DNA from 2 places in the Actinoplanes sp. CA-142083 genome. Region 1 is predicted to be linked to the other one. Evidence: riboswitches for the same ligand, from Rfam matches in the RefSeq annotation. Region 1 holds a riboswitch; the other holds the start of a gene.
The links. A riboswitch is a leader RNA that binds a small molecule or an ion and turns the genes downstream of it on or off. The one in region 1 is predicted to bind glycine.
Positions count from the first base shown of each region.

Region 2: linked by a shared signal. The riboswitch ahead of ACQPZX_RS22165 (L-serine ammonia-lyase) and the one ahead of gcvP (aminomethyl-transferring glycine dehydrogenase) in region 1 are both predicted to bind glycine.

Region 1 is NZ_CP192076.1:5,306,729-5,313,788, reverse strand. It holds gene ACQPZX_RS24325 (dihydrofolate reductase family protein) at 1-40, shown strand, start outside; gene ACQPZX_RS24320 (histidine phosphatase family protein) at 209-784, opposite strand; gene ACQPZX_RS24315 (DUF5999 family protein) at 1,290-1,490, opposite strand; gene gcvP (aminomethyl-transferring glycine dehydrogenase) at 2,038-4,842, opposite strand; glycine riboswitch at 4,922-5,025, opposite strand; gene mgrA (L-glyceraldehyde 3-phosphate reductase) at 5,113-6,072, shown strand; gene ACQPZX_RS24300 (nucleotidyltransferase domain-containing protein) at 6,065-6,739, shown strand; gene ACQPZX_RS24295 (nucleotidyltransferase domain-containing protein) at 6,736-7,060, shown strand, end outside.
Region 2 is NZ_CP192076.1:4,837,502-4,844,561, forward strand. It holds gene ACQPZX_RS22140 (peroxidase family protein) at 1-567, opposite strand, end outside; gene ACQPZX_RS22145 (peroxidase family protein) at 626-1,138, opposite strand; gene ACQPZX_RS22150 (response regulator transcription factor) at 1,471-2,367, shown strand; gene ACQPZX_RS22155 (glutamate-cysteine ligase family protein) at 2,371-3,372, opposite strand; gene ACQPZX_RS22160 (methyl-accepting chemotaxis protein) at 3,441-4,982, opposite strand; glycine riboswitch at 5,151-5,245, shown strand; gene ACQPZX_RS22165 (L-serine ammonia-lyase) at 5,374-6,705, shown strand; gene ACQPZX_RS22170 (hypothetical protein) at 6,713-7,060, opposite strand, start outside.

The DNA.
Region 1 (7,060 bases):
GTTCGCGTACCTGACATATGCGCTCAGGGCAGGCGCCTGACGGCAGCGCGGCCCCGATCGCCCTCGCTCAGGCCGGCAGACGCCTGACCGCAGCCCAGCCCCGATCGCCCTCGATCAAGCCGGGAGGCGCCTGACCGCAGCCCAGCCCCGATCGCCCTTGCTCAGCCCGGCAGACGCCTGACCGCAGCGCAGGCCCGATCGCCCTCGATCAAGCCGGGAGGCGCCGGACCGACTTGCGACGGGGATCGACCTCGACCACGTCGGGAAAGCGGAGGGAGGCCCAGAAAGCGCCCGGACTCGGTCGAAGGCCGACCCTGGCGGCCAGCCAGAGCGTCGGGGCGAGCCCGTGCGTGCCGACGACGAGCGTGACGCCTGAGGCGGCCGCGCGCCCGGCGTGCCGGGCAACCGCAGCGTCGAAGCGACCGACGACCTCGTCACGCGCCTCCCAGCCGTCGCGGCTCGCGGTGTCGCCTTCGATGTAGGCGCGGGCTGCGGCGCGGTAGGTGACGTCGTCGGTCCAGGCTCGGGGGCGGCGGACCTCGGCGAAGCCGGCATCGGTCGCGATGGGCGCGTGCGGGGCGATCTCGCGCAGCGTCTCGACGGCCTTGGGCTCGGTGCTCGCTACGTAGTGGCCGGCGCGCGGCTCGGCGATCAGGCGGGCCAGGGCGCGGGCGGCGGCGCGGCCCTCGGGGCCGAGGTGCCACTGCTCGGGCGGGGTGTCCGGGTCGGTCTCCGGCATGGCGTGCCGCACGAGGAGCAGCCGCGCGCCGACGCCGAAGGTCATGGCGCGACGGTAGCCGGACGCCACACGCGGAGGGTCGACGGCCGAGCGGGGATGCGCGGCGCGTGCCGCGCGGGGATGGCCAGGCGAGACGCCGTGGGTGCCGCGCGCTCGTGCCACGCCGGGATGGCCGGACGAGACGCCGTGAGTGCCGCGCGCTCGTGCCACGCCGGGATGGCCGGACGAGACGTCGCGCCTGCCGCGTGCTCGTGCCCGCGGGGAAAGGGCCAAGCGAGACGCCGCGAGTGCCGCGCGCTGGTCTGCGCGGGGACGGGCGGTCGGGCGGCCGCGGGGAACCGGTGTGGGGCGCGCGGGGGCCGCGTCCGCCGCGGGTCGTCGTTGCTCGCGGGGAACGGGGGTGGCTGCTAGGGGTGGCCTTGCTAAGGGCTTGGCTTTGCTAGGGCTCGGCGGTGAGCTTGGGGTCGCTCGGCTACTCAGCGTAGCTGCGAAGGGCTCGTGCCGGGTGGCGGCGCTGCCTGCCTGGCGTGGACGGCGGGACCCGGGTGGGTCAGGCCGCGAGGGCGTGGCGGGCGGGGCCCCGGTGCGGCTCGATCATGGTGCCGTCGGGGAGGATCTCGCCGGTGTCCTCGAAGACGATCACGCCGTTGCAGAGCAGGCTCCAGCCCTGCTCGGGGAAGGCCGCCAGAATGCGGGCCGCCTCACGGTCGATGGCGTCTGCGCTGGGACACTGCGTTTGGTGCTGGCACATCGTGTGGTCTCCGGTCGGGGGGCTGTGTGTGACGATTCACAACGACGGTGACGGACGTTACCTCAATCCGAACGACGACGGACGAACGCGGTAACGGCGCTCCATTGCCAGAATCCTCGGTTCTTATGGTCCACGGAAGCGTGCTTGTCGACCACTTCCCGACACCTCGGCAAGGGCCGTCGCCGGGCTCTCCGGCGTCCTGCCAGGGCCGTCACGGTGCGTGAACACGAATCATTTCCATTTTCTGTGACGGCGCCTACCCCCGAAGACTGCCGCGACGGGCGAGCCACCCGACGGACTGCCGGTGCGAAACATTGGCCGAACGGCCACCCAGGTTCACCCGATCGGCGATGGCAGGTCCGGCGAAATACCACTCTGCGTATGCGGAGTTGTCGCTTCCGTAATGATCAGCTTTGCCTACCCTCAGTTCCCGAACGACATCGCGAATGCCTACATATACCCGTAATTTGGCACGACGCGATATACAGCGAGTGCACAGGAACAACAAAGGGCGCGGATCCGAAGATCCGCGCCCTTAAGCGAAACCTCAGTCTTCGAACGCCTCCGGTGAGGGGCACGAACAGACGAGGTTCCGGTCGCCGTAGGCGCCGTCGATGCGCCGGACCGGCGGCCAATACTTGGCCGTGCGGTCGACCCCGGCCGGGTACGCGGCGAGCGACCGTGAGTACGGGTGGTCCCATTCGTCGGCGGTGACCGACGAGGCCGTGTGCGGGGCGTTGGACAGCGGGCTGTCCGCGACCGGCCACACGCCGGCGGCCACCTGGTCGATCTCCGCCTTGATGGCGATCATCGCCTCGACGAAGCGGTCGAGCTCGGCGAGGTCCTCGCTCTCGGTCGGCTCGACCATCAGCGTGCCGGCCACCGGGAACGACATGGTCGGCGCGTGGAAGCCGTAGTCGATCAGGCGCTTGGCCACGTCGTCGACCGAGACGCCGGTCGCCTTGGTGATGGGCCGCAGGTCGAGGATGCACTCGTGGGCGACCAGGCCGTTGTTGCCGGCGTACAGCACCGGGTAGTGCTCGCGCAGCCGCGACGCCACGTAGTTGGCCGCCAGCACCGCCGCGCCGGTCGCCGCGGCGAGGCCGTCGGGGCCCATCATCCGCAGGTAGGCCCACGAGATCGGCAGGATCCCGGCCGAGCCGTGCGGGGCCGCCGACACCGCGTGGTGCTCGCCGGGCAGCAGCGGGTTCCCCGGCAGGAACGCCGACAGGTGCGCGCGCACCGCCACCGGGCCGACGCCGGGACCGCCGCCGCCGTGCGGGATGCAGAAGGTCTTGTGCAGGTTCAGGTGGGACACGTCGGCGCCGAACTTGCCGGGCCGGGAGTATCCGACCAGCGCGTTGAGGTTCGCGCCGTCGACGTAGACCTGGCCGCCGGCCTCGTGCACCTGGGCGCACAGGTCGGCGATCGACGTCTCGTAGACGCCGTGGGTCGACGGGTAGGTCACCATGATCGCGGCGAGCGAAGCGGCGTGCGTTTCGATTTTAAGAGAAAGGTCCGACATGTCCACGTTGCCGAGGTCGTCGCAGGCCACGACCACCACCCGCATGCCGGCCATGACCGCGCTGGCCGCATTGGTGCCGTGCGCGCTGGACGGGATCAGGCACACGTCGCGGTGCGCCTCGCCGCGGGAGCGGTGGTAGCCGCGGATGGCGAGCAGGCCGGCCAGCTCACCCTGCGAGCCGGCGTTGGGCTGCACGCTGACCGCGTCGTACCCGGTGATCTCCGCCAGCCAGGTCTCGAGCTGGCTGACCAGGTGCTCGTAGCCGACCGTCTGCGACGCCGGGGCGTACGGGTGGATGTCGGCGAAAGCGGGCCAGGTCACCGCTTCCATCTCGGTGGTGGCATTGAGCTTCATCGTGCACGAGCCGAGCGGGATCATGCCCCGGTCGAGCGCGTAGTCGCGGTCGGAGAGCTTGCGCAGGTAGCGCAGCATGCTCGTCTCGGAGTGGTGGGTGTTGAACACCGGGTGGGTCAGGTAGGTGCTGGTCCGGCCCAGCGGCACGGCGCCGCACGCGGCCGGGGCCGACACCGGCACTCCGAAGGCCGACAGCACGCCCGCGATGTGCGAAGGGGTCGTCGTCTCGTCGCAGGAGATCGACACCCGGTCCGAGGAGACCAGCCGCAGGTCGATCCCCGAAGCCGCGGCGGCCTCCACGATCTCAAAAGCTCGCCCGGGGACGACGGCCGTCACCGTGTCGAAGAAGGCGTCGTGAGCGACCTCGACGCCACCGGCGGCAAGGCTGCCGGCCAGGGTCAAAGCATGATCGTGTACGCGTTTGGCGATCCGCCGAAGCCCGTCCGGCCCGTGGTACACGGCGTACATGCTGGCCATCACGGCGAGCAGCACCTGAGCCGTACAGATGTTGCTGGTCGCCTTCTCCCGCCGGATGTGCTGCTCGCGGGTCTGCAGGGCCAGCCGGTACGCGGGAGCGCCGTCCGCGTCCTTGGACACACCCACGAGTCTTCCGGGAAGCGACCGCTCCAGCCCGGCCCGCACCGCGAGGTAGCCGGCGTGCGGCCCGCCGAAGCCGAGCGGCACCCCGAAGCGCTGCGTGGTCCCGGCCGCGATGTCGGCCCCGATCTCCCCCGGCGCCCGCAGCAGCGTCAGCGCCAGCAGGTCGGCCGCCACCGTGACCAGCGCACCGACGGAGTGGGCGGCGGAGATCAACGCCGAGTGGTCCCGAACCGCGCCGGAAACACCCGGGTACTGCAAGTGAAGTCCGAAATATTCCGCCGGCAACGGCGAGTCGCCGTCCAGGTCCACCAGCTCGAGCGTGATCCCGAGCGGCTCGGCCCGAGTGCGCAGCACGGCCAGCGTCTGCGGAAGCGTGTCGGCGTCCACGACGTACACGGAAGACTTGGATTTTGAAGCTCGTCGCGCCAAAGTCATCGCCTCGGCGACCGCGGTGCCCTCGTCGAGCATCGAGGCGTTGGCCGTGGTCAGCCCGGTGAGGTCGGTGACCATGGTCTGGAAGTTGAGCAGCGCCTCGAGCCGGCCCTGGCTGATCTCCGGCTGGTACGGCGTGTAGGCCGTGTACCAGGCCGGGTTCTCCAGCACGTTCCGCTTGATCACCGCGGGGGTGAAGGTGCCGTGGTAGCCGAGCCCGATCATCGGGGTCGCCACCGTGTTCTTCGCCGCGATCGACCGCAGCTCGGCGATCGTCTCCTCCTCGGAGGCGGCCGGGGGCAGGTCGAGCTCGCCGTGCCACCGGATCACCTCCGGGATGGCGGCGTCCATCAGCGCGTCCAGCGACGGATAGCCGATGGTCTTGAGCATGTGGGTCTGCTCGTCGGGGTCCGGGCCGATGTGCCGGGCTGCGAACGTCATGACGGCGGCTCCTAGCGAAGCGGGAGGTCGACAATGCGGCCTCCCCCTCTGTCATACCCACACGGGTACTTCAGAGTCGCTTGCCCACGCGGTCCGTTTGCCTGAGAGGTTCCGGGGAGGATTTGCCCCTTCGGCGCCACCAAGGCTTTAAGAAAAGCCCGTGAACTCTCCCGCGTGGCTGCCGACCAAGCTACCAGTGATCACGTTTCAACCGCGTATCCCTAGGGTGTGCATGTGACCTACACCCCCGCGGACACCCGCTACGACTCCATGACTTACCGGCGGACCGGCCGCAGCGGCCTCAAACTGCCGGCGGTCTCGCTCGGCCTGTGGCACAACTTCGGCGACGGCCGCCCGCTCGACCGGCAGCGCGACATCGTCCGCCGCGCCTTCGACCTGGGCGTCACGCACTTCGACCTCGCCAACAACTACGGTCCCCCGCCGGGCAGCGCGGAGAGCAACTTCGGCCGGCTGTTGAAAAGCGACCTCAAGCCTTACCGCGACGAGATCATCATCTCGACCAAGGCCGGCTACCACATGTGGGAAGGCCCCTACGGCGAGTGGGGCAGCCGGAAATACCTGGTCAGCTCCCTCGACCAGTCGCTGAAGCGGCTCGGCCTCGACTACGTCGACATCTTCTACCACCACCGGCCCGACCCGGACACCCCGCTCGAGGAGACCGCCTCCGCGCTGGACGCCGTGGTCCGCGCCGGCAAGGCGCTGTACGCCGGCATCAGCAACTACAACGCGGAGCAGACCGCCCGCATCGCCGCGATCCTGCGCGAGCTGGGCACGCCGCTGCTGATCCACCAGCCGTCGTACTCGATCCTGAACCGCTGGATCGAGCGCGACAACCTGCTCGACACCCTGGAGGAGGCCGGCGCCGGCTGCATCGCCTACAGCCCGCTGCAGCAGGGCCTGCTCACCGACCGCTACCTGGGCGGGGTGCCGGACGACTCGCGGGTGCGCACCAGCGTCTTCCTCAACGAGAGCGACCTCGACAACAAGACGATGGCCCGCATCCACTCGCTCAACGACATCGCCAAGCGCCGCGGCCAGTCCCTGGCGCAGATGGCCCTGGCGTGGGCGCTGCGCGACGAGCGGATGACCAGCCTCATCATCGGCGCGAGCAGCGTCGAGCAGCTGGAGAACAACATCGCCGCCACCAGGAACCTCGTGCTCACCGCCGAGGAGCTGGGCGAGATCGACGCGACGGTGCTCGATCTCTGACCTCGTGCCGGACCACACGATCCTCGGCGTCGTGGTCGGATCCCGCGCCTACGGCCTCGACGGCCCGGGCTCCGACCACGACCGCCGGGGCGTGTTCGCCGCGCCCACCCGCCTGTTCTGGAGCCTCTCGAAGCCGCCCACCCACCTCGACGGCCCGCTTCCCGAGCAGTTCTCGTGGGAGATCGAGCGGTTCTGCGTGCTCGCGCTGCAGGCCAACCCGACGGTCCTGGAAGTGCTGTGGTCCCCGCTGATCGAGCGGATCACCCCCGACGGCGAGGAGTTGCGCGGGTTGCGCCAGGCGTTCCTGTCACGCCGGGTGGCGACGACCTATGGCGCGTACGCCCGGGACCAGCTCGCCCGGGTCGACACGCGCCGCGACCGCACCGGCGAGACCAACCACAAGCAGGCCATGCACATGATCCGCTTGCTGATGGCCGGCTCGCACGTGCTGCGCACCGGCGAGATCCTGCTCGACGTGAGCGACCATCGCGAGCGCCTGCTGGCGGTCAAGCGCGGCGAGGTCCCGTGGCCCGAGGTCACCGCCTGGTCCGAGGATCTCCAGCGCGACCTGGCCGCGGCCGCGGCGGAAACCCGGCTGCGCGAGCTTCCCGACACCGCCAAAATAGATCAACTGCTTCATCGCGTACGGGAAAGGGGGTTGGAATGACCATCGACGTGTCGGAGTGGGCCGCGGAGATCGCCCATTCCCTGGCCTATCCCCTGGTCTTCGCCACGGTCAGCGGCGCGCACCTCTACGGGTTCGCGTCGGTCGACTCCGACCTCGACCTGCGGGCGAGCCACCTGCTGCCGGCCGCCGAAGTGCTCGGGCTGGTCAACGGCCCCCAGACCGTGCAGTCCGGCGGTGTGCGCGACGGCGTCGAGCTCGACGTGGTGAGCCACGACCTGGCCAAGTTCGCGCGCCTGCTGAACAGCCGCAACGGGTACGTGCTGGAGCAGCTGCTCTCGCCGCTCGTCGTGGTCAGCTCGC
Region 2 (7,060 bases), 470 kb from region 1:
GAACTGCGCGGTCCACATGGCGCGCTGCAGCTCGCCGAGCTCCGAGCCCGGCGCGTGCGGCTCGGCGGTCACGCCGACGAACGCGTCCACGTTGTTCACGTTGCCGTAGATGGCCTGCAGCCGGGCTGCCAGCGGCGCGGCGCGGGCGAACCGGGTCGGGGTGGCCTCCAGCGCGTCGGCGTCGTTGCGGTCGACCTCGGTGTCGAAGGCGTCGGTGAGCGAGGTGAACCCCAGGCGGCTTGCCGGGCTGTCCGCGCCGGTGCCGGGCGGGAAGGCCGCGCTCGCCTCGCCGGTGATCTGGGTGAACGACGTCCGGGGCGGCAGCCCGAACGCCTGCCGGAGCTGGTTGTCGATCATCTCTTCGTTCTTGTACTGCGGCTCGCCGCCGACGGCCTCCAGCAGCGGCCCGAGCCCGAGCGCGGGCACCAGGTCGGGGTTGAAGAAGCCCTTGTTCAGCGGTACGACCACGGTGACCTCGTCGCCGTCCGGCTCGACCTCGAGGCCCTGGGCCCGGAAGGCGTCCAGCTGGGCCGGCGTGTACGTGCCGGCGTCGGCCTCCACCTCCATCTCGCCGTGGATCTGGCTGTGTGGGTGGCCGTGAGGAGGGGCAGGTAGCCGTTCTGCATCAGCAGCCGGCGTTGTTGTTGGCCGGGTTGCCGTCCACACTGCCCTCGCGTAGCCAGTCCAGCCGGGTGGGCGTGCCGCCGTACACGGTCCAGGCGTCGATGTAGGAGTTGTTGGAGTTGATCTGCTGGCGCGGGTTGGTCACCCCGGTGCCGGGGGCCGGCGCGCTGCGGACGAAGGGGATGACGCCGAGATCATTGGTGAAGTCCTCCATCGGGTCGGCGCTGTTGAAACCGATGTTGGTGGTCTCACCCGTGGGCTCGCCCGGTTCGGCGCCCAGCCGCAGGCCGAAGGTGTGGTCGAGGAACTGCCCCCAGGTCCAGCCCCACGCGGTGAGCTGCCGCTCGGAGAAGACGTTCTGGTTGGCGACGTTGTTGCCCCGGCCGTCGAGGCTCTGCACATCGAACGGCACGGCGGCGACGGCGGGGCCCGGGGTGGCGAGGCCGGCCGCGACCACGGTCGCGACAATGGTGACGGCGAGCGGCTTGGGAGCATTTCTTCGGACCGAACTCATTTCTCCTCCCACAGGTGACACGAATTGCGGGAAGCGCGCGCTCGGGGCCAATACTTGTAGCGTTCCAGATCGGCGGTCAATAGACGGCCATCAACGTTTTTCCCCTAAGACTCCGTGCGGGAATGAACCGGTTTATCAATTGAATGCGGTCCAGCAAATGTCACGTTGCGGACTATTGCGGCCGACCTCTGAGGTGCTGCATCTGCAAGAACCGACGGCGCGGAGGTGCAGGAACCCCCTAGTGGCTTGCAAACCTGGGGAAAGCGCGAACAATCACAGTGGTCTATGTAGTAACCCGGTTAAGTTGCGCGCTCCCCACCCGGGAGGCTGCGGTGGAAACGTCAACCGCTGAGCCGGTGCCCGTTGCGATCTGTGGCGCCCCACGGCTGTTCCGCGACGTGCTCGCGACCGTGGTGTCGGCCCGCCCCGAGTTCGAGGTGATCGGCGACGTCGCCGACCCGGCCGACCTGCTGTCGCTGTGCCGCCTCCGGGCGCCGGAACTGGTGCTGTGCTGCGCCGACGACGAGGTGATGTACCGGCCCATCTCGGCGCTCGCGGCGGTGCGGGCCCACTGCTCCCGCACCCGGCTGGTGCTGATCTATCGCGAGCTGACCCGCCTCGACGTTTCCGTGGCCCGGCGGGCCGGGGTGGACTCGCTGATTCCCTCCTCGCACGGCCTGGACGCGCTTCTGCGGGTGCTGGCACAGCACTGGGCGGCCCTGCGCCCGCTGGACCGGACCGCCGTCGCGGCGAGCGGCACGCCGGCCGAGCTGACCGACTGCGAGCAGGACATCGTGGCGTTGCTCGCGGCCGGCCACCCGGTCGCCCGGATCGCCTGCCTGCTCGGCCTCGGCACCCGGGTGGTGGAGAATCACAAGCGCCGGATCTATCAGAAGCTGGCCGTCTCCAGCCAGGGCCTGCTGGCCGCCCGGGCCGTCACGCTCGGCCTGGCCGGGCGTCCCGCGCCGGGGGTGGCCGTCTGCCCGGTGCCCGTCTTCGGGGCGGCCGAGGGTCTGCCGGAGCTGACCGTGCGGGAGGCCGACATCCTGTGCTCCATCGCGCGCGGCGACACCGTGCGGCAGACGGCGAGGTCGCTCGGCATCGCGGAGAAGACCGTGGAGAACACTCAGGCGCGGCTCTTCCGCAAGCTGAACGCGAGGAACCGGGCCGGGGCGCTGGCCAACGCCCACGCCCTGGGTCTGCTCGAACTCCTCACCAAGAGGGGCTGAGGGTCAGGGGCGGGCGGCCAGGCGGTCGAGGATGTCGTCGGCGGGGGTGCGGCCGCGCAGGACGTAGCGCTCGGTGTAGCCGGCGAGGGCGTCGCGCAGCGAGCGGGTGGCGCCCTGGCGGGCCAGCGCCGCGTAGGCCGCGAGGAAGCAGTCGCGGGCCGCGGCGGCAAGGACCGGGTCCGTCAGGGAGTCGCGGGCCGCTCGCTCCCACAGGCGGGGCTCGGTGGGCAGCTGTGCGGTGGCGGCCTCGGCGTCGAGGGCGGCCTTGGCGTCGTCGAGCAGGACGGCCACGACGGCGATCGGCAGGCGCCATCCGTCGCCGGGCTGGGTGTCGGCCACGTCCAGCTCGAGGTGGCCGCGGGCGGCGACCGGCGGGCGCAGCGACTCCAGGTGACGCACGAGGTCCGCCGCGGTGGGATGCTCCCCGGCGCGGAACCGCCGGCGGAGGCTCCGGCCGTCGGTGGTGGGCGTGTCCAGCACGTACGCGGTCCAGGCCGCACGCGGATCGCCGGCCGGAACCACCGGCAGGTCGCGGCGGGCCGCCTGGCGGACGCTGCGCCAACCGGCGCCCGGCGCGTTGGCGAAGGCGGCGGCCAGCACGGGCGCGAGCTTGTGGGCGAGGGCCCACCGGCGGGGAAGGCCCAGCGGGCCGCCACCCTCCAGGCCGGCCTCCAGCCCTACCCGGATGCCGCCGGCCCGGCCGCCGGGCGCGGTGAAGACGCCGAGCAGCGGGCGGGCCGCGCGCAGGTCATCGGTCATGCGGGACAGCGACGCCGTCAGGCCCGGCGACGGCGGGCCGCTCACCACCGCCAGGCGCGGCGAGCGCGCGGTGACGAAGCCGTGCCGCAGCGCCGGGCGGGCGGCGAGCTGCCTGGCGGAGGCCGGCGGCAGGCCGGGAGCGGCCAGCGGCACGTCGACGGCGGCGCCCACGAAGCCGGGCGGGGCGGGGTCGAAAGCGCGGCCGGCGACGAGCAGCTCGGCGGCCTGTTCGGTCAAAGTCGTCACGTGGCGCCTCGCCTGGGTCCGGGGAGAGGCGCCGAGCATAGCATCCCTATCTGCTATGTAGGAATATCTCACACCGTGAAGCGGTCGACCGCCGTGCGCAGGCGGGCCGCCAGGGCGTGCATGTCGCCGGCCGCGCGGGTCGCCTCGCCGACCGCGTCCCGGCTGCTCGCGGTGGACTGCGCCACCGAGGAGATGCCCTGTGCGATGGCGCTCGCGCCGTCGGCCGCCTCGGTGACGCCGCGGTTCATCTCGGCCGTGGTCGCGCTCTGCTGCTCGACCGCGGAGGCGATCGTCGTCTGGTAGTCGCTGATCTGCTGGATGATCTGGCTGATCCCGTCGATCGCGGTGACCGCCTCGCCGGTCTCGTGCTGGATCGACTGGATCCGCTGGGCGATCTCCTCGGTGGCCCGGGCCGTCTCCTGCGCCAGGTCCTTCACCTCGCTGGCCACCACCGCGAAGCCCTTGCCCAGCTCGCCGGCGCGGGCCGCCTCGATGGTCGCGTTGAGCGCGAGGAGGTTGGTCTGCGCGGCGATCGCCTGGATCGTGGTGACGACCGCGCCGATCTGCTCCGACGACTCGCCGAGCCGGTTGATGGTGGCGCTGGTGTCGCGGGCGGCGGTGACCGCGCCGGAGGCGACCCCGGCCGCGTCGGCCGCGTTGCGGGAGATCTCGGAGATCGAGGCGCCCATCTGCTCGGCGCCGGCGGCGACGGTCTGCACGTTCCCGGAGACGCCGCCCGCGGTCCCGGCGACGCGGTCCGCCTCGGAGTAGGCGGTGTTGACCGCGCCGTCGATCTGGCCGCTGACCCGGTACATGGTGTCCGCGGCGACGGCCAGGTCGCGGGCGTCGTCGCTGATCTCGACGATCGTGGCGCGCACGCCCTCGGCCGCCGTGTCGACGGCACGAGCCATGTCCGACAACTCGTCGCTTCCGCTGTCGTTCAGGCGTACGCCCAAATCGCCGGAAGCGATGCTCCGCAGCGCGACCATGACGCGGCCGGCGGGCCGCACCACGCTGCGGGTGACGACCGCGGTGAGCAGGATCGCGGCGATCACGGCCACCGCGAAGGCGATCAGCGTGGCGTCGCGGGCGGCCGCCGCCGAGCTCTGGGCCGACCGGGTGGTCGCCTCGGCCCGGGTCGCGACGGACGTGACCAGCTTGTTCGTGCCCTCGACGATCTTGTAGTAGATCTCGTAGCTCGGCCCGAGGATCAGCGCGTTGCCCTGCTCGACCTGGCCCTTCCCGAACGCGCCGGAGATCTGGTCGTCGTAGTCGAAGTACGACACCCACTGCTGCTGGAGGTCGGCGAAGATGGTCTTCTCCTCGCCGGTCATCAGGTCGGTGCGGGTCTCGTCGAGCAGCGTCTTGAGCAGCTCGACGTCGGCCAGGTAGCCGGCCCGGTTGTCCGACTTCGGGTCGACCGCCTTCTGCGGGTTCAGGCGGTAGACGTCCCAGGCGTACGCGAGCTGCCAGCCCGAGATGTCCGCGTCGTAGTACTTCTGCTCGTCGACCTGTTTGCGCAGCACCTGCAGGTCGCGCACCTTGGCGGTCGAGTCGGACTGGCGCTGCAGGGCGACCACGGCGATCGCCACCACCACGCCGAGCAGCACCAGGACGACGGCGAAACATGCCCCAAGGCGCGCGCCGAGCCGCAGTCGTCGTACAAATGTCATGTTCGCCTCCTTTTCCCCTTTCGGCAGCCTCCGCGCCGGACTGAGCGGGTTGACGCGCGCGCCGGCGGCTGTACCCTCGGGAGCACAACCGAAGATCGCGCCGTACGAACCACGGCGGGAGAGTCCCCGGCCGCCACCGGGGCGCCGAAGGAGCAAACCCTCCCCGGGAATCTCTCAGGCCCCGATACCGCCGCATGGCAGGCGCCTCTGGAAAGCCGGGACGACGTGGTCCCGCACCCACGGTGCAAACCGCCTCGAACCAGAGGCGGTGAAGCTCTCAGGTACCCATGACAGAGCGGGGAGGCCACCCTCGACAGGGGAGCCTTTCGTGCCGGTCAGCGCCTTCGACCTCTACTCCATCGGGATCGGCCCGTCGTCCTCGCACACCGTGGGGCCGATGCGGGCCGCCCGCCGTTTCGCCGCCGAGGTGCCCAAGGCGGGCCGTCTCCGCGTGGAGCTTCTCGGCTCTCTGGGAGCGACCGGGCGCGGCCATCACTCGGATGCCGCGGTGTTGCTCGGGCTCGAGGGCGAGGACCCGGCGACCGTCGACACCTCCACGGTCGCGGCCCGGGTCGCGGCAATTCAGGCGAGCGGGAACGTGTTGCTGGCCGGCGAGCGAGCGGTTCCGGTCGAAGTGCTCCTTGATGGGCGGCGGAGTCTGCCTTTCCACCCGAATGGGATGACTTTCACGGCTTGGACGGCTGACGGGGTCCTTCTGGCGGAACGCACTTTCTATTCCGTGGGTGGCGGATTTGTCGTGGAGGAAGGGGAGGGGCTCGCTACCGATCTGACCGCTTTGCCGTTGCCGTTCTCTTCCGGCGATGAGCTGCTCGCATTGTGCTCGTCGCACCAAACCGACATTTCCGGAATCATGCGGGTGAACGAGCGGGCGTGGCGTACCGACGAGGAGATCCGCGAGGGGCTTCTGCGGATCTGGCGGGTGATGCGCGGCTGCGTCGAGCGCGGCCTGCAGGCCGAGGGCATCCTGCCGGGTGGGCTCGAGGTCCGTCGCCGGGCGCCGGCTCTGTGGCGTGATCTGGTCGTACGGCCCGACGCGGACGATCCCCTGCACGTGATCGACTGGGTGAACCTCTACGCCCTCGCGGTCAACGAGGAGAACGCGGCCGGCGGCCGGGTGGTGACCGCCCCGACGAACGGCGCGGCCGGCATCATCCCCGCGGTGCTGCACTACTACCGGCGTTTCGTGCCCGGCTCGGGCGACGACGGCGTGGTGCGCTTCCTGCTCACGGCGGCCGCGGTCGGGATCCTCATCAAGGGCGCCGCCTCGATCTCCGGCGCCGAGGTCGGGTGTCAGGGCGAGGTGGGTTCCGCGGCCGCGATGGCGGCGGCGGGTCTGTGCGAGGTTCTCGGGGGTACGCCCTCGCAGGTCGAGAACGCGGCCGAGATCGCCCTCGAGCACAGCCTCGGGCTGACCTGCGACCCGGTCGGCGGCCTCGTGCAGGTGCCGTGCATCGAGCGCAACGCCATCGCCGGCGTCAAGGCCATCAACGCGGCCCGCCTCGCCCTGCGCGGCGACGGCAGCCACCGCGTCAGCCTCGACACCGCGATCCGCACGATGCGCGACACCGGCCGCGACATGTCGACCAAGTACAAGGAGACGTCGCTGGGCGGCCTGGCCGTCACCGTCGTCGAGTGCTGAGGACGGCTCACGACCTCGCCCGGTCGGCCAGGGTGTTGAGCAGGGCGGCGCCGGTGGCGGCGTCGTCGACGGTGACGACCAGCGAGCGGCCCCCGGTCCGCTCGACCAGCAGGGCGTTGCCCGCTCGCAGCACGACACCGACCCGGCCGCCCCGTCCCACGCGCCAGCCCCAGCCGCCGAACTGACGGATCGGGCGCACCTCGGTGACCGAGGCCCGCTCGACCTCGTCGGCCGGGACGTGGGTGCCGGGCCAGCCCACCAGCGAGCGCACCGTCAGGCCGGTGGCGTCGACCCGCACGGTGAAGCCGAACATGGCTGCGAACACCACCGCCAGCAGGACGGGCACGATCAGCAG